Regions from separate parts of the Rhizobium sp. AN68 genome, predicted to be linked through region 2. Evidence: riboswitches for the same ligand, from Rfam matches in the RefSeq annotation. Region 2 holds a riboswitch; the other holds the start of a gene.
What was found. Region 2 has a riboswitch for S-adenosylmethionine ahead of metA (homoserine O-acetyltransferase MetA). Riboswitches for the same ligand answer to the same signal wherever they lie in the genome.

Region 1 (5,252 bases), 2.2 Mb from region 2:
GCGGATATGGCACAAACCAAAACGCCTTGCCGATCGAGGTTTCTCCATCGGCAAGCTTTATCGCTTCGCAAAAGATCGGCCGAGCAGCTCTATTTGGTAACGAGCTTGTTCTTGATGAGGCCGACAATGATCTGGACAATCAGGCCGCCGACGCCGCCGCCAACAAGCTGGCCGGCAAGAGCGCCTATATCCATGCCGCCGGCGGCAGCAGTTTCCGCCGTCCCGAGCAGCGATCCGAGCACGGTTCCTCCGCCGATGCCGCCAATAGCGCCGGCAATCAGGTTGCCGAGCGCACCGAGATCGGAATCCTTGAGTATTTTTCCGCCGGCCGAACCGCCAACCGCACCGCCGACAATTTGGGCCAATATCGAAGTAAGATCCATGTCATCCTCCTCACAGGTTTCCCCGACCATTCGGGGAAACAATGCTTCCCATTCATGTCTGTTCGGGCCGGAGAAAGCGGGCCTTGAGCCTTAGTCTTTCTCGCCGAAAAGTTTCCAGACCACGGCGCCGATTGCGGCGCCGAGGATCGGAGCGAGCCAGAACAGCCAGAGCTGTTGCAGCGCCCATCCACCAACAAACAACGCCTGTCCCGTCGAGCGGGCCGGATTGACGGATGTGTTGGTGACCGGAATGGAGATCAGATGAATAAGTGTGAGAGCAAGGCCGATGGCGATCGGCGCAAAACCAGTGGGAACCCTGCCATGCGTCGATCCCAGAATGACGATCAGGAAAAATGCCGTCAAAATGACTTCGATCAGCAGTGCCGACACGAGCGAATATCCACCCGGCGAATGTTCCCCGTAACCATTTGCGGCAAAACCGCCAATATCGGCACCGGCTTTGCCGGTAAGGATGACATAAAGCGCCCCCGCCGCGACAATCGCCCCCAGAACCTGCGCCACTATGTAAGGAGCGAGGTTCGATGCCGAAAATTTGCCAGCAACGGACAGACCGACGGAAACGGCCGGATTAAAATGACCGCCCGAAATACCCCCGACCGCATAGGCCATGGTCAAAACCGTCAGACCGAAAGCGAAAGCGACACCGAGAAAGCCAATGCCGAGTTCAGGAAAAGCAGCGGCAAAAACCGCACTGCCGCAACCTCCGAACACGAGCCAGAAAGTGCCAAGAAATTCCGAAAGAAGCTTGCGACTCATAACACTCCCCCAATAATGTTACGACCGCATCAACTATTACGTGCAATTTAATTGTAGTCAAGCTAAATCGCATAGTCGCACGTTTGCCGGAGCGATGGCGGTGACATGCGCGCTTTTGGCTGGCCAGGAAGTTGTTTGGATTGCCTTGAAAATATGGAGCGGGTGAAGGGAATCGAACCCTCGTATTCAGCTTGGGAAGCTGCTGCTCTACCATTGAGCTACACCCGCGCCGCGCACAAGACATCGGACAGTTCTTACCGGGTGTCAAGCACCCGACAGGACCATTACTCCGCGCGGAAATGCTTGGAGAGCTTCAGGCCCTGTGCCTGATAGTTGGAGCCAAGGCCGCTGCCGTAGAGGCCATCAGGTTTTTGCAACATGTGCTCGTAAACTAGCCGGCCGACGATCTGGCCGTGTTCGAGGATGAAGGGCACCTCGTGGCTGCGCACCTCGAGAACGGCGCGGCTGCCCGTGCCGCCCGCCTGCGCATGGCCGAAGCCTGGATCGAAGAAGCCCGCATAATGCACGCGGAACTCGCCCACCAAGGGATCGAAGGGTGTCATTTCGGCCGCATAAAGTGGCGGTACATGCACGGCTTCACGCGAAACGAGAATATAGAACTCATCCGGATCGAGGATCAGTTCGGCACGGCCGCGGGCGTATAGAGGTTCCCAGAAATCGAGAACATCGTGCTGAGCCTTCTTGTCGACATCTACCACCGCTGTGTGATGCTTGCCGCGATAGCCAATCAGCCCTTTTTCGCCAAAACCCTTTAGGTCGATGGAAAGCGCGATGCCGCCGCCGGTCACATTAGGGGTTTCGCTGGCGACCAGCATCTCCGTCTCGTGCAATTTCAGAAGCTCGGCTTCGTTGAGCAACGAGTGGCCGATGCGGAAACGGATTTGCGAGAGGCGCGAGCCACGGCGCACGACGACCGGGAAGGTGCGCGGGCTGATTTCCAGATAGAGCGGGCCGGCATAGCCCGCAGGTATCTTGTCGAATTCCTGCGCATTGTCGGTCATGACGCGGGTGAAGATATCAAGACGCCCCGTCGAGCTTTTCGGATTGGCCGAAGCCGACATATCCGCCGGCAGCTCCAGGCTCTCCATCAAGGGCACGATGTAGACGCAACCGGTTTCCAGCACCGCCCCCTCGCTCAGATCGACCTCGTGCAGGCTGAAGCGGTTGAGCTTGTCGATGACTCGGGTTCCGGGGCCGGGCATGAAACTGGCGCGCACGCGATAGGCTTTGGAGCCCAGCCGCAGATCGAGGCTCGCGGGTTGCACCTGATCGACATCGAGATCAGCCTCGCTTTTCAGCTTGCCGCCCGCAAACAGCGCCCTGATCGCGCCATCCGCCAAAATGCCCGTGGTTCTGGTCATGATCATCATTCCTTTTTACGGCGACAAAACCAAAAGGAAAGCATTGACGCAAGCCGGTAACGGCAGTATGGCAAGCTTATCCCGTGGTGATTTGGCCGGTCGGCTTGCAGCCACGTTAAACAAGTGGCTAAAAAGACCGGGTGCTAGGAACCGGTCTGCTTTTGCGACCGGTTTTTTTGTTTTGAGGTGATCACATGAGCAATAAATGGCGCCCGGCAACCCAGCTCGTTCACGGTGGTACGCTACGCTCACCCTATGGTGAAACGTCGGAAGCGATCTATCTGACCCAGGGTTTCGTTTACGAAAACTCCGAAGCCGCCGAAGCGCGCTTCAAGGGCGAAACGGATGGCTTCATCTATGCCCGCTATGCAAGCCCGACCAATGACATGTTCGAAAAGCGCATGTGCCTGCTGGAAGGTGCGGAAGACGCCCGTGCGCTTGCCTCCGGCATGGCCGCCGTGACAGCCGCCATCATGTGCCAGCTGCGTGCCGGCGATCACATCGTTGCTGCCCGCGCGCTTTTTGGCTCCTGCCGTTGGGTGGTAGAAACGCTTGCACCCAAATACGGCATCGAGTGCACGCTGATCGACGGACGCGATCTCAACAATTGGGAAAAGGCGATCCAGCCGAACACCAAGCTGTTTTTCCTCGAAAGCCCGACCAACCCGACGCTCGAAGTGGTAGATATTGCCGGCGTGGCGAAGCTCGCCAACCAGATCGGCGCGAAAGTGGTTGTCGACAATGTTTTCGCCACACCGCTTTTCCAGAAGCCACTCGAACTCGGCGCCCATATCGTCGTTTATTCGGCGACGAAGCATATTGACGGTCAGGGCCGCTGCCTTGGCGGCGTGATCCTTTCCGACAAGAAGTGGATTGAGGAAGAGCTGCAGGACTATTTCCGCCACACCGGCCCAGCCATGTCGCCGTTCAATGCCTGGACGCTACTGAAGGGCATCGAAACCCTGCCGCTGCGTGTCAAGCAGCAGACGGCCAATGCCTCGAAGATCGCCGATTTCCTCGCCGACAGCGGCAAGGTTGCCAAAGTGATCTATCCTGGTCGCGCCGACCATCCGCAGGCAGACATCATCGCGCGGCAGATGTCGGGCGGCTCGACGCTCGTGGCTTTCGAACTGAAGGGTGGCAAGGAAGCGGCATTCGCACTGCAGAACGCGCTTGATATCGTGAAGATTTCCAACAATCTCGGCGATGCCAAGAGCCTCATTACCCACCCTGGCACCACGACGCACAAGAACTTGACCGACGAGGCGCGTGCCGAACTGGGTATTTCCGGCGGGACCTTGCGTCTTTCCTGCGGTATCGAAGATACGGACGATCTGCTGGAAGATCTGGCGAAGGGTCTTGCGGCCGTTTCAGTTTAAGGATTCAATCGCCATGGCCAGACTTCCCCGTCGGGCCATGGCACGCATCCCGCTTGGGTGAAAGCCCGCGTCGGGCAACCAATATTTACCTTTACCGTTATCCCTAACGGTGAAAAAACGGCGCAACAGAAGATGCACGTGGTCGTCAAGTCATTCATTTTCTTGACGATAGCCAGAACCTGTAGTGTAGGATGATGGCAGCAGGGAAAATATCGAGGTGTGGCGCGTATGTATCGTGCTCTGACAAGGGATATCGAGGTAACGGTCGATCCGTATTATCTCGAGGAGCAGTCCGACCCGGATGACGATCGTTATGTCTGGGGCTATAAAGTCGTGATCTCGAACAATTCCGATGTTCCGATAACACTCGTCAACCGCTATTGGCACATCACCGACCAGAACGGACAGGTGGATGAGGTCTACGGGCCGGGTGTCGTCGGCGAAAAACCGCATCTGAACCCCGGCGACAGTTACGAATATTCATCCGGCTGCCCGCTGGATACGCCGTCAGGCCTTATGTTTGGCCATTATGAAATGGAAACGGACAAAGGCGAGGTGTTCAATGTCACCATCCCCGCCTTTTCACTGGATTCACCCGGCCTGTTGCGGGTGCTGAACTGACAAAAAAGCCGCGCCATTCACAAGCGCGGCTCTCCTCGTCAGACGTTTTCAAACTCGCTGACATCGTAACGATAGGTCGTGGAGCAGAACTCGCACGTCACGGCAATCGCACCGTCTTCCTCACTCGCCTTGATCTCTTCAGCGGTGAAACCGGACAGCACACCCTTGATCTTGTCCCGTGAACAGCTGCAACGGTCGAAAATGACCTGCGGATCGTAGATGCGCACGCCGCTCTCGTGGAAAAGCCTGTAAAGGAGACGCTCCACTGGCACCTGCGGATCGGTCAGCTCGTCGGTATCCACCGTATTCAGCAGCGACACTGCCTCTGTCCAGGCATCGTCCTCCGCCACTTCATAATCGCCCTCGTCGCCGTCACCGCCATGGAGATCGCGCATGCGCAAACGCTCGGGCGCCTGCGGCAGGAACTGGGCAATCACGCCGCCTGCACGCCAGCTATGGCGCGGCTTCCCCTTCGCCGTCACGGTCGAAGAACTGGGCAACGCCGAGGCGCACGCGGGTGGGAAGCTGTTCCGACTGACGGAAATAAACCCCGGCGATTTCTTCCAGCGAAGAACCGTCCAGCGGCACAATGCCCTGATAAGGCTGCATGCCGACGCCCTGATCGATGGTGAAGGCCAGAATGCCGGTTCCGAGCAGTTGTTCGGGCGAGGTTTGCCCCGCAGCAACAGCTTCCGCCAGCCGCTCCTCAT
Region 2 (5,252 bases):
CCGTTCGGCCCGACGAGACCGATGCAATCACCGCGATGCACGCGTAGCGAAAACGGCGCGATGATCACGCGCTCGCCGTAAGACTTGGTGATTGCGTCTGCCTCGATGACCAGTTTGCCGGATTCCCGCACCTCCGCAGCCGTCGCCTGCACGCTCCCCTGCGGTCCCTTGTGGCCGCGATAGTCCGCACGCATTGCCTGAAGCTCGCCCACGCGGCGCATGTTGCGCTTGCGTCTCGCGGTCACGCCGTAACGCATCCAGTGTTCTTCACGCTCGATGGCCTTGCCGAGCTTGTGCTGCTCCAGCTCTTCCTCTTCCAGCACCTTGTCGCGCCATTCCTCGAAATACGCAAAACCGCGATTGAGACGACGGGACTGGCCGCGATCCAGCCACACGGTCGAGGTCGAAACCTTTTCCAGAAAACGCCTGTCGTGCGAGATCAGCACCAGCGCGCTACGCGTCTGCTGCAACTCGCCTTCAAGCCATTCGATGGTGGGCAGGTCCAGATGGTTGGTCGGCTCGTCCAGCATCAGAATATCGGGTTCAGGCGCCATGACGCGGGCAAGGGCCGCACGCCGCGCTTCGCCGCCGGACAGGCTATCCGGATGTTCCTGTCCCGTCAGGCCCAGATGCTCGAGAATATAGGTAACGCGATAGGGATCGTCGCCAGGTCCCAGCCCCGCCTCGGCATAGGCCTGCACGGTGTCGTAACCGGCAAAATCCGGCGCCTGCTCCAGATAACGGATGGTGGCGGAGGGGTGACGGAAAACCTCGCCCGACTGCGCCTCGACCAGACCGGCGGCGATCTTCATCAGGGTCGACTTGCCCGAACCGTTGCGTCCGACAAGGCAGATGCGGTCGCCCGGCTCCACCTGAAGATTGGCGCCGTCGAGCAGCGGGGTCACGCCGAAGGTCAGCTTGATGTCATCGAGTTTCAAAATTGGGGGTGCCAAGGCGTCAGGCTCCGGTCAGATCATAATGGCGGGCGAGCACGATGGCTTTTCCGCTTTTCAGCGAGAAATGCACAGGGCCGCCATTCGCGACATTGGAAATAGTGCGGGAAGAGCCGAAAGCAAGCGGGAAATCCTTGAGAGGATAACGCACATTGCCGATATCGAGCCCCACAAGGTCGGTAAACCCGACAACGGAAAACAGCGCACCGGGTGGCAGATCAAGGTCGAACGACCCCGCCAGCAGCGGGCGGGCCTCCTCTTCGCCGGAGGTCAGCGTAACGTTGAGACCACGCTCACTAAGCGCCACCGCGTAAAGAAGGTGCTGAAGTGCGTGGTCGCTTCTCGCTCCACCAAGCGCACCGGCGAGCACCAGAGAACGCGCGCCGCGGGCAAGGGCCTCCGACACCGCAATTTCGCCATCGGTCACAGCCTTTGCAGCGGGATAGGGCTGTCGCACCACATCGGGCCAGGCGTCCAGCAGGTCCTTGTCGGTGGAATCGAAATCCCCCACCCAGAGCTCGGGTGTGAGCCCGAGCGGTGCGGCATGGCGCATGCCGCCATCGGCCGCAATCACACGGCTACCCTCAACCGCCGCTTTGAGGCGGTCGGTAACGGTGACATCGCCGCCAAGCAGAATGGTGAAGCGTTCTCTATCCATGCCCTGCCTTATCGCACCTCAGGCAAAAATGGAAAGGCAGAAACCCGATGAAATCAGCCGATATTGATTTTCGTCGGCTTCGGGATTATGAAACGCCTCAGTGGTGATTTGCCGACCGGCTTGCAGCCACTTTAAAGAAGTCGCTAAAGGGTCGAGGAAAAGGGTAATTTCCTGGGACCGGCTGCGATTTCGCTGCCGGTTTTTTTGTTTTCGCAACGTTCTTTACGTCATCCGAAAAGAGAGTTCGACATGCCGATCAAGATTCCCGATACGCTTCCCGCCTTCGACACCCTCGTTCATGAGGGCGTGCGGGTCATGACAGAAACGGCGGCCATCCGGCAGGATATCCGCCCGCTCCAGATCGGGCTTCTCAATCTCATGCCGAACAAGATCAAGACGGAAGTGCAGATGGCGCGCCTCGTCGGCGCATCGCCGCTGCAGGTGGAGTTTTCGCTGATCCGCATTGGCGGCCATCGTGCCAAGAATACGCCGGAAGAGCACCTTCTGTCCTTCTATGAGACATGGGAGGAAGTGCGCCACCGCAAGTTCGACGGTTTCATCATCACAGGCGCGCCCATCGAGATGCTTGATTATGAAGACGTGACCTACTGGAACGAGATGCAAAAGATTTTCGACTGGACACAAACCAACGTCCATTCGACGCTGAACGTCTGCTGGGGCGCGATGGCCGCCATCTACCATTTCCATGGTGTGCCGAAATACGAACTGAAGGAAAAGGCTTTCGGTGTCTATCGTCACCGCAATCTCTGCCCCTCGTCGATATATCTCAACGGTTTTTCCGACGACTTTCAGGTTCCGGTCTCACGCTGGACGGAAGTGCGCCGCGCCGACATCGAAAAACACCCGGAACTCGAAATCCTGATGGAGTCAGAGGAAATGGGCGTATGTCTGGTGCATGAAAAAGAGGGCAACCGCCTCTATATGTTCAACCACGTCGAATATGATTCTACCTCGCTTTCGGATGAATATTTCCGCGATGTGAACTCGGGCGTTCCAATCAAGCTGCCGCATGATTATTTTCCGCACAATGATCCGGAGCTTGCCCCGCTCAACCGCTGGCGCAGCCATGCCCATCTGTTTTTCGGCAACTGGATCAACGAGATATATCAGACGACACCTTACGATCTCGAAGCGATCGGTAAACTAGCGGCGTAAATTGCGGGATTGCGAATTGCCGGAAAATGACGCAACGTCCGCCGGCAATTCAAAGATATCGGGAGAATGACGCAATGAGCGACGCGGCGGCACGGGAGAATTTCGGTTTCACGGCAACCGGCGAAAAGGTTGAGCGCGTCACCATCTCGAAGGGCGGGCTGACGGCCAAGGTTATCACCTGGGGCGCCGTCATTCAGGACCTGCGCCTCGATGGGCACCAGCCGCCGCTCGTTCTCGGCTTCGATACATTCGAGGACTACAAATATTCATCCTATTTCGGCGCCACACCCGGCCGCAACGCCAACCGTATCGGTGACGGAAAATTCTCGATCGACGGGCACGAATACCAGCTGGAACTGAACGAAAAAGGCGTCAGCCACCTGCATGGCGGCAGCGACGGGATGGGCAAACGTAACTGGATGTTGATGGAACACGGCGAAAGCCATGCAGTTCTGCAGATCATCGATCCCGACGGCCGCGCCGGTTATCCCGGCAATTGCACGGTGACCGCGACCTATACGATCCGCGACGGCGGCGTGCTTTCGGTGGTCTATGAAACGGTGACCGACCAACCGACCATCGCCAATATCTGCCAGCATTCCTATTTCAACCTCGACGGTGCTGATACCGCACTTGGACATGAGATCAGCATCGCCGCTGACTTTTATCTGCCAACCAACGACAAACAGATCCCGACAGGCGAAATCCGCTCCGTCGAAGGCACCGTCTTCGACCTGCGCCACCCGACGCCGATGCGGCGAACGGAGGATGGCGAGCAGGTGCTCTACGACCATAATTTCTGCCTTTCGCCCGAGCGTCGCGCCAAGCGCAAGGTTGCCCGCGCCTATTCGCCCGCCTCCGACATTGCCCTTGAGGTTCACACCACCGAACCCGGCGTGCAATTTTATTCAGCCTTCAAGCTGAATGTTCCCGTTCCGGGCCTCGATGGCCGCCATTATGGCCCCTTTGCCGGTTTCTGTCTGGAAACGCAGATATGGCCGGATGCCGTCAATCATCCCGATTTCCCCTACGCGATCCTGCGTCCCGGCGAGACCCTGCGTCAGGAAACCGACTATATTTTCAAGAAGGGTTGAGGCGGCGGGCTGGGCTCAGTCCAGCACGCATCCCACATAACCGCCCGATGCTCGGGCACGCCGTTCGATAAGGCCGGCAAGCCGTTGCAAACCACGCCCCGGCTTGCTGGCAACGCGATCGATGGGATTGGGCAGAGAAACGGCAAGCAGTGCCGCTTGGCGGGAGCTGAGCTTTGCCGCCGGTACCTTGAAATGGTGCTGTGCTGCGGCCTCGATGCCGTAAATGCCGGGTCCCCATTCGGCAACGTTGAGATAAATCTCCATCATCCGTTTTTTGGACCAGACGAAATCGGCAGCAATCGCCAGCGGTAACTCCAGCCCCTTGCGCAAGAACGAGCGGCCGTTCCAGAGGAACAGGTTCTTGGCCGTCTGCATGGGAATGGTGCTGGCGCCACGGGTGGACGCGCCTTCGAGCGCATTGTTGACCACGGACTGCATCTGGTTCCAGTCAACGCCGCCGTGGAAACAGAATTGTCCGTCCTCGGACATCATGACGGATTGCACAAGGCGCGGCGAAATATCCTCGAGCGGCACCCAGCGCCGGTCATAACCCTGAAGTGTCACCAGATCGGCAAGCATCAGCGTCGAGACCGGCCGCATGAAAGGCAGGGCGTAAACCGGGATCAGCAGATAGGGCAGGATCAGCAACGCCAGCAAGGTCATGATGATACGCTTTGCCAACGTGCGAAAATCCACCTTCGGACTGCTCCGGTCTTCCGCCAGCACGGCGTAATCTGCGTCGCTTTCAGGCGTACTGCTCAATATTCGTCAAAGCCCCGCACCAATCGAAGCCTTTCATATTCCATTGCCGCCTTCAAGGCGAGTCCGGTCAAACAGTTGACCTCAGGAATCACGAAAAGGTTGCCTGGCCCCGCGCGCCATGCCAAAGAGCGCGGCATGGACGCTCAGATGACGAATTTCGAAACGAAGCTGCGCGATAACGCGGCACAGACCGAATCCCTGCTTGGTCGCCTGCTTTCCGCAGAGGCGCGTGCGGATGAGATTACGCGCCCGCAAAACCTGCTCGACGCTATGCGTCATGGTGTGCTGAACGGCGGCAAACGCCTGCGGCCCTTCCTGGTCATAGAAAGCACGGCCTTGCTCGGCGGAAATGCCGAAGCAGCCCATCATGTCGGTGCCGCGCTGGAATGCCTGCATTGTTACTCGCTGGTGCACGACGATCTGCCAGCGATGGATGACGACGACCTGCGCCGCGGCCAGCCGACAGTGCACCGCAAATTCGACGAGGCGACCGCCATTCTCGCAGGCGACAGCCTGCTGACACTCGCCTTCGACATTGTCGCATCGGACGAAAATCCTCTTGAGGCAGACCGCAAGGCGGCTCTCGTGCTCTCGCTCGCCCGCGCCGCA

Region 1: linked by a shared signal. The riboswitch ahead of RBH71_RS14805 (O-succinylhomoserine sulfhydrylase) and the one ahead of metA (homoserine O-acetyltransferase MetA) in region 2 are both predicted to bind S-adenosylmethionine.

The regions. Positions count from the first base shown of each region.
Region 1 covers NZ_JARWMI010000003.1:366,420-371,671, reverse strand. Annotated here, with positions in the region: gene RBH71_RS14825 (hypothetical protein) at 90-383, opposite strand; gene aqpZ (aquaporin Z) at 474-1,160, opposite strand; tRNA gene RBH71_RS14815 (tRNA-Gly) at 1,315-1,388, opposite strand; gene RBH71_RS14810 (2'-deoxycytidine 5'-triphosphate deaminase) at 1,445-2,542, opposite strand; SAM riboswitch at 2,616-2,694, shown strand; gene RBH71_RS14805 (O-succinylhomoserine sulfhydrylase) at 2,737-3,921, shown strand; gene apaG (Co2+/Mg2+ efflux protein ApaG) at 4,150-4,542, shown strand; partial or broken gene RBH71_RS14795 (Hsp33 family molecular chaperone) at 4,581-5,252, opposite strand, start outside.
Region 2 covers NZ_JARWMI010000003.1:2,613,973-2,619,224, forward strand. Annotated here, with positions in the region: gene RBH71_RS25725 (ABC-F family ATP-binding cassette domain-containing protein) at 1-953, opposite strand, end outside; gene RBH71_RS25730 (thiamine diphosphokinase) at 958-1,611, opposite strand; SAM riboswitch at 1,702-1,778, shown strand; gene metA (homoserine O-acetyltransferase MetA) at 1,861-2,787, shown strand; gene RBH71_RS25740 (aldose epimerase family protein) at 2,862-3,881, shown strand; gene mtgA (monofunctional biosynthetic peptidoglycan transglycosylase) at 3,897-4,643, opposite strand; gene RBH71_RS25750 (polyprenyl synthetase family protein) at 4,779-5,252, shown strand, end outside.